2 regions of the Variovorax sp. GW821-FHT09D04 genome follow, and region 2 is predicted to be linked to the other one. Evidence: riboswitches for the same ligand, from Rfam matches in the RefSeq annotation. Region 2 holds a riboswitch; the other holds the start of a gene.

Region 1 (3,396 bases), on a different contig from region 2:
GCGGCTGGCTCGGCGACCGCATCGGGCGCATGGGCACGATCCGCTGCGGCTACCTGCTCGCGCTGCCGGCCATGGCGGGCCTCGTGCTCTCCTCCACGCCCGGCGCGGCGCTGGCCTGCACCGCGTGGCTCGGCATGAGCATGTTCCTCCCCTTCGCCGCGCAGGTGACGCTCGCGCAGGACTACCTGCCGCGCAACCCGGCCACCGCCAGCGGCATCACGCTCGGACTCGCGCTCTCGGTCGGCGGGCTGGTGTCGCCGCTGTTCGGCCTGCTGTCGGATGCGCACGGACTCGGCGTGACGCTGACGGTGGTGTTGTGCGTGCTGTGCGTCGCGACCGTGCTCGCCTTGCGGCTGCGCAACCGCACAGTGCAGGTGATGGCGGGCGAGGCTGCCGCGGCCTGAGTTGAGTTCCGTTCCCGCGCTACGGCAGCGCCCACCGTGCACAGGGCACTGGGTGCTTCCCGCAGCGAAATCAAGGAGGAGCCGAAGGCGGGGGACATTCGCGGAGGGAAGTACCCGGTGGCCTGTGCACGCGCCCTGAACCACGGACCACCGAAATCCGTGGGCGATTCAACGCCGCACGCCTCCTCTTTCACTGCCAGAATCGACGCAAGCTTCGACGTCGAGCCTGACAGACAAGAAGAAGGAAAGAGAAGGACGCCATGCACCGAATCGTCGCCCAGGGCAGCAGCCTTGTCGCTGCCGGCTTGCTGGCCACCGCCGGTATCGCGGCCACGCCGGCCGCCGCGCCCGTTGCAGCCGTTGCACCAGCAGCTGCCCCCGCCAATCCCACCAATCCCGTCACCCACCTCGCCGAAGTGGAAAGCGCCGTGCGCGCCTGGGCCGCCGCCTGGTCCGCGCGCGACGTCGAGCGCTACCTCGCCGCCTACGCGAGCGACTTCACCCCCGCGCGCGGCCAGACCCGCGAGCGCTGGGAGGCCGACCGGCGCGCCCGCATCACGGGCAAGTCGCGCATCAGCGTGGGCATCGAGGGGCTGGTGATCAGCGTCCAGGGCACCTCGGCCAGCGCGCAGTTCCGGCAGGTCTACAGCGCCGACGCGCTCACCGAGACCGACCGCAAGACGCTCGAGCTGCAGCGCGTGGGCCCGCGCTGGCTGATCCGCAAGGAAAGCGCGGGCAACTGACGCGCGCCGCCTTGTCCCTGTAAGGCAAATGGTTCACGAAGATGTCACCACTTGCAACGATGCTGCAGCCTTCGACCTCCGAAAGCTGTGGCCGCCATGTTCCCCACCAAGACCGAGAAGGCACGCGACGAACTCCAGGCCGGGCAGCGCACGCTCAGCCAGCGTGAGCGCGCCCTGCTGCTCATGGCCGACGGCCGGCGCTCGCTGACCGACTTCAGCCCGCTGTTCCCCAGCCGCGTCGAGGCCGAGCAGGCGATCCAGGGGCTGATGCAGCGCGGCTACCTGCAGGTCGCGCGCCCGGTCGCGCCGCCGCCTGCACCGGCCCCCACGCCCGTCCCCGCCGCCGAGCCGATCCAGGTCGCCACCTCGGCCGACAGCTTCGACGGCAAGCGCTCGCTGGCCACCACGCGCATGTTCCTGTTCGACATCTGCGAGCGCATGTTCGTGCGCCGCGACCCGCGCTTCGCCAACCAGATGCGCGACGCCCTGCGCGAGGCCCGCGACCGCGAGGCCATGCTGACCATCGCCGCGCTGATGCTCTCCGAGATCGAGAAGGCCGCCGGCCCCGAGCGCGCCGACTCGCTGCGCGAGCGCATCGACAAGCTGCTGCCGCCGGCCGAAACCGTGCACTGAGCCGCCAGCCCCGGCCCCGCGATCCACTACACTCGCCGGGTCAGGAGAGAGCCCCGCGCGACGGGGCCGCCGAAGGCGCAGGGGTTCCCCGAACGCTCAGGCAAAAGGACTGACAAGACGCCGGCAACCACCGGCGTTTCCTTGCTGGAGAGAGGCCGTGGCATTGCATGCGGCCCACCGAAGGAGCAAACCCCGATCGTGGGGCGAATCTCTCAGGTAAAGCGGACAGCAGGGGTGGCCCGTGGCGTTGCAGCCATGGATTTCGACTGCCCCTTTGGAGTACCCCGTGGCTGCTTCCTCCGCTTCCAACGCCCAACTTCTCAAGACCCCGCTGTACGACCTCCACGTCGAGTTGGGCGCCCGCATGGTGCCCTTCGCCGGCTATTCGATGCCCGTGCAGTACCCCGCCGGCCTCATGGCCGAGCACAAGCACACGCGCAATGCGGCCGGCCTGTTCGACATCTCGCACATGGGCCAGCTGCGCCTGGTCGGCCCCGACGCCGCCGCCGCGTTCGAAACCCTGATGCCCGTCGACGTGGTCGATCTGCCCGCCGGCAAGCAGCGCTACGGCCTGCTGCTGAACGACGAGGGCGGCATCCTCGACGACCTGATGTTCTTCAACGAAGGCAGCGGTTCGCTCTTCGTGATCGTGAACGGCGCCTGCAAGGTGGCCGACATCGCCCACATCCAGGCCAGGATCGGCGCGCGCTGCCAGGTGCAGCCCCTGCCCGACCACGCGCTGCTGGCGCTGCAGGGTCCGCAGGCCGCCGCCACGCTGGCGCGCCTGTCGCCCGGCATCGAGCGCTTCGTGTTCATGACCGGCGGCGCGGTGCAGATCGGCGGCATCGCCGCCTTTGTCACCCGCAGCGGCTACACCGGTGAAGACGGCTTCGAAATCTCGGTGGCCGCAAAAGACGCCGACGCCCTCGCCCGCCTGCTGCTCGCGCAGCCCGAAGTGAAGCCCGTCGGCCTGGGCGCGCGCAACTCGCTGCGGCTCGAAGCCGGCCTGTGCCTGTACGGCAACGACATCGACACCACCACGACCCCGGTCGAAGCCTCGCTCAACTGGGCGATCCAGAAGGTGCGCCGCGCCGGCGGTGCGCGCGAAGGCGGTTTTCCGGGCGCGGCCAAGGTGCTGGCCCAGCTGGCCGCCGTCGCCTCGGGCGCGGCCGGCCATACCGACCACAAGACACTCACGCGCAAGCGCGTCGGCCTCGTGGCACTGGAACGCATTCCGGTGCGCGACGGCACGCTGCTGCAGTCGCTCGAAGGGCACGACATCGGCGCCGTCACCAGCGGCCTGCTCGGCCCCACGGCCGACCGCTGCGTGGCCATGGGCTACGTGGCCGCCGCCTTCGCCGAGCCCGGCACGCGCGTGCAGGCCATCGTGCGCGGCAAGCCGGTGCCGATGGAGGTGTCAACGATGCCTTTCGTGCCGACGCGCTACTACCGCGGCTGACCGACACTGAACACCGCAGACCCGGCTAGGCTCTGCACCCCGATTCCATTTTTTCCACGAGGAGTTTTTTCATGAGCATCAAATACACCAAGGACCACGAATGGGTGGCGGCCGAAGGCGGCGCCGCCACCGTCGGCATCACCGTGCATGCGCAGGA
Region 2 (3,396 bases):
GTGACCTTGCGCGAGGAGCGCCGCATCGAGGAGGCGCCGCAGGCCTACAAACCGATCGGCGCGGTGATCGAGGCGCAGGAAAGCGCGGGGCTCATCCGCTGCGCCGTGCGGCTCAAGCCCTGGGTCACGTTCAAGGCATGACCCGAGGACGCGTGTCGTGTCAGCCCAGTGCGGGTTGCACGGCGCGCGGCGCGGGCGCCGGCATGCCGGCGAACGCGAAGTCGACCTCGGGCGCCAGCCCGCTCACGATGCGCGCGATCGACTTGCCCGAGCCGCAGGCGTGCGTCCAGCCGAGCGTGCCGTGGCCCGTGTTGAGGAACAGGTTCGGCAGCTTGGTCTTGCCGATCAGCGGCACGTTGCTCGGCGTGGCCGGGCGCAGGCCGGTCCAGAACTGCGCGCGCTCGGTGTCGCCGGCGCCGGGGAAGAGCTCCTCGACGCGCCGCACGATGGCTTCGCAACGCACGCGGTTCAGGTCGCGGTCGTAGCCGTTGAGCTCGGCCGTGCCGGCGATGCGCAGGCGGTCGCCCGACTCGGAGGTGTAGCGCGAGAACACCAGCTTGTATTCGTCGTCCGTGAGCGAGACCTGGTGCGCCTTCGACGCGTCCTTCACGGGCAGCGTCACCGAGTAGCCCTTGGCCGGGTAGATCGGCAGGCGGATGCCCAGCGGCGCGGCATACAGCGGGCTCAGCGAACCCATCGCGAGCACGAAGGCGTCGCCGCGGATGCGCTGGAAGCGGCCTTCGTTGTCGGTCGCCTCGACGTGGTCGATGCTGCCGCCGGCTTCGCGCAGCGCGGTCACCGTGTGGCTCATGAGGAACTTCACGCCGGCCGCTTCGGCCAGCTTCACGAGCTCGCGCGCGAAGCGGTTGGCGTCGCCCGATTCGTCTTCGGCGGTGTACGTGGCGCCGGCGAGTTGGGGGCGGATGTGGGCGAGGGCGGGTTCGATCCTGATGGCTTCGTCGGCCGAGATGACCAGCCGCTCGCAGCCCAGGGCACGCATCTGCTCGGCGGGCGCGAGGGCGCCGTCGAATTCCTTTTGCGTCGTGTAGAAGTGCAGGATGCCTTGCGTGCGCTGGTCATAGTTCAGGCCGGTGTCTCGACGCAATTGCTGCAACATTTCCCGGCTGTATGTACCGAGACGAACGATCTGTTCGATGTTGTGGCGGGTGCGCGCGGGGGTGCATTCGCGCAAGAACTGCAGGCCCCAGAGCCACTGGCGCATGTCGGCGCGGATGCGAAACAGCAGCGGCGCATCTTCCTTGCCGAGCCATTGCAGCACCTTCAGCGGCGCGCTTGGATTGGCCCACGGTTCGGCATGGCTGACCGAGATCTGGCCGCCGTTGGCGAAGCTGGTTTCGGCGGCCGGGGTGGCCTGCCGGTCGATCACGGTCACCTCGTGGCCGAGTTGCTGGAGGTAGTAGGCCGAAGTCACGCCGAGCAGGCCGGCGCCAAGAACGATCACACGCATTGCAAGTACCTTTGAGTTTGCAGCGCTTGAACGGCGGGCGTGGAGTGCTATTGAACCAATAGCAAGCAACCGGACGACCGATGTCCAAGTTGCCGCTCCCCCTGTCCTCGGTACCTGAGAGATTCACCCTGCTGCACCCGCAGCGGGTTTGCTCCTTCGGTGCGCCACATGGCGTGGCGGCTCTCCAGACGGCTGTATCGATGAGTGCAGTACTGACCCCTTGCCGAAGTTCCTGGGCGTTGCCTGGAATTTCGTCGGGCCGACCTGAGCGTTTATGGGAGTTTGCGCCTTCGGTAGGGCCTCCGTGGAGGCCCGCTCTCCTGCAATTGTTGGCGATTGTAGGCGGGCCCCGCAAGCCGGCCAAGCCCTGTACATCGGCACTTCACACCGATGGGATAATTGAATGTTGATTTTTGGTAAAGCAAACTTTTTTCTACATGCAGGGGACTCCATGATCCTGGTTACCGGCGGCGCAGGCTTCATTGGCGCCAATTTCGTGCTCGACTGGATCGCGCAGGGCAACGAGCCCGTCGTGAACCTCGACAAGCTGACCTACGCGGGCAACCTCGAGACCCTGGCGTCGCTCAAGGGCAACGCGAACCACGTCTTCGTGCAGGGCGACATCGGCGACAGCGCGCTGCTCGATCGCCTGCTGGCCGAGCACAAACCCCGCGCCGTCGTGAACTTTGCCGCGGAATCGCATGTGGATCGTTCGATCCACGGCCCGGAAGACTTCGTGCAGACCAACGTGCTCGGCACCTTTCGCCTGCTCGAATCGGTGCGCGGCTACTGGAACGCCCTGCCGGCCGACCAGAAGGCCGCCTTCCGCTTCCTGCACGTGTCGACCGACGAGGTCTACGGCTCGCTCTCCAAGACCGACCCGGCCTTCACCGAAGAGAACAAGTACGAGCCCAACAGCCCGTACTCGGCCAGCAAGGCTGCCAGCGACCACCTCGTGCGCGCCTGGCATCACACCTACGGCCTGCCGGTGGTCACGACCAACTGCTCGAACAACTACGGCCCGTTCCACTTCCCCGAGAAGCTGATCCCGCTGATGATCGTCAACGCACTGGCCGGCAAGAGCCTGCCCGTGTACGGCGACGGCATGCAGGTGCGCGACTGGCTCTACGTGAAGGACCACTGCAGCGCCATCCGCCGCGTGCTCGAGGCCGGCAAGCTCGGCGAGACCTACAACGTCGGTGGCTGGAACGAGAAGCCCAACATCGAGATCGTCAACACCGTGTGCGCGCTGCTCGACGAACTGAGCCCCCGCGCCGACGGCAAGCCGTACAAGGAACAGATCACCTACGTCACGGACCGCCCGGGCCACGACCGCCGCTACGCCATCGATGCACGCAAGCTCGAACGCGAACTCGGCTGGAAGCCCGCCGAGACCTTCGATACCGGCATCCGCAAGACCGTCGAGTGGTACCTCGCGAACGGCGAGTGGGTGCGCAACGTGCAAAGCGGCGCGTACCGTGAATGGGTCGAGAAGCAATACGACGCTGCGCCTGCAAAGGCTTCCGCATGAAGTTGCTGCTGCTCGGCAAAGGTGGACAGGTCGGCTGGGAGTTGCAGCGCAGCCTCGCGCCGCTCGGCGAACTGGTCGCCCTGGACTTCGACAGCACCGACTTCCACGCCGACTTCAGCCGTCCCGAGCAGCTGGCTGCAACCGTGCTGGCGGTGCGCCCCGACGTCATCGTCAATGCCGCCGCGCACACTGCCGTCGACAAGGCCGAGAGCGAGCCCGACTTCGCGCGCAAGCTCAACGCCACCTCGCCCGGCGTGGTGGCCGAGGCCGCGCAGCAGATCGGCGCGCTGATGGTGCATTACTCCACCGACTACGTCTTCGACGGCAGCGGCACCCGCCCCTGGAAAGAAGACGACGCGACCGGCCCGCTCAGCGTGTACGGCCAGACCAAGCTCGA

The links. Region 2 has a riboswitch for glycine ahead of AC07O4_RS25670 (D-amino acid dehydrogenase). Riboswitches for the same ligand answer to the same signal wherever they lie in the genome.
Region 1: linked by a shared signal. The riboswitch ahead of gcvT (glycine cleavage system aminomethyltransferase GcvT) and the one ahead of AC07O4_RS25670 (D-amino acid dehydrogenase) in region 2 are both predicted to bind glycine.

What each region holds. Positions count from the first base shown of each region.
Region 1 covers NZ_JBWKPA010000003.1:229,742-233,137, reverse strand. Annotated here, with positions in the region: gene AC07O4_RS11445 (MFS transporter) at 1-404, shown strand, start outside; gene AC07O4_RS11440 (L,D-transpeptidase Cds6 family protein) at 665-1,147, shown strand; gene AC07O4_RS11435 (hypothetical protein) at 1,244-1,780, shown strand; glycine riboswitch at 1,812-1,902, shown strand; glycine riboswitch at 1,915-2,019, shown strand; gene gcvT (glycine cleavage system aminomethyltransferase GcvT) at 2,067-3,239, shown strand; gene gcvH (glycine cleavage system protein GcvH) at 3,311-3,396, shown strand, end outside.
Region 2 covers NZ_JBWKPA010000010.1:128,462-131,857, forward strand. Annotated here, with positions in the region: gene AC07O4_RS25665 (RtcB family protein) at 1-141, shown strand, start outside; gene AC07O4_RS25670 (D-amino acid dehydrogenase) at 161-1,468, opposite strand; glycine riboswitch at 1,560-1,666, opposite strand; glycine riboswitch at 1,711-1,801, opposite strand; gene rfbB (dTDP-glucose 4,6-dehydratase) at 1,920-2,999, shown strand; gene rfbD (dTDP-4-dehydrorhamnose reductase) at 2,996-3,396, shown strand, end outside.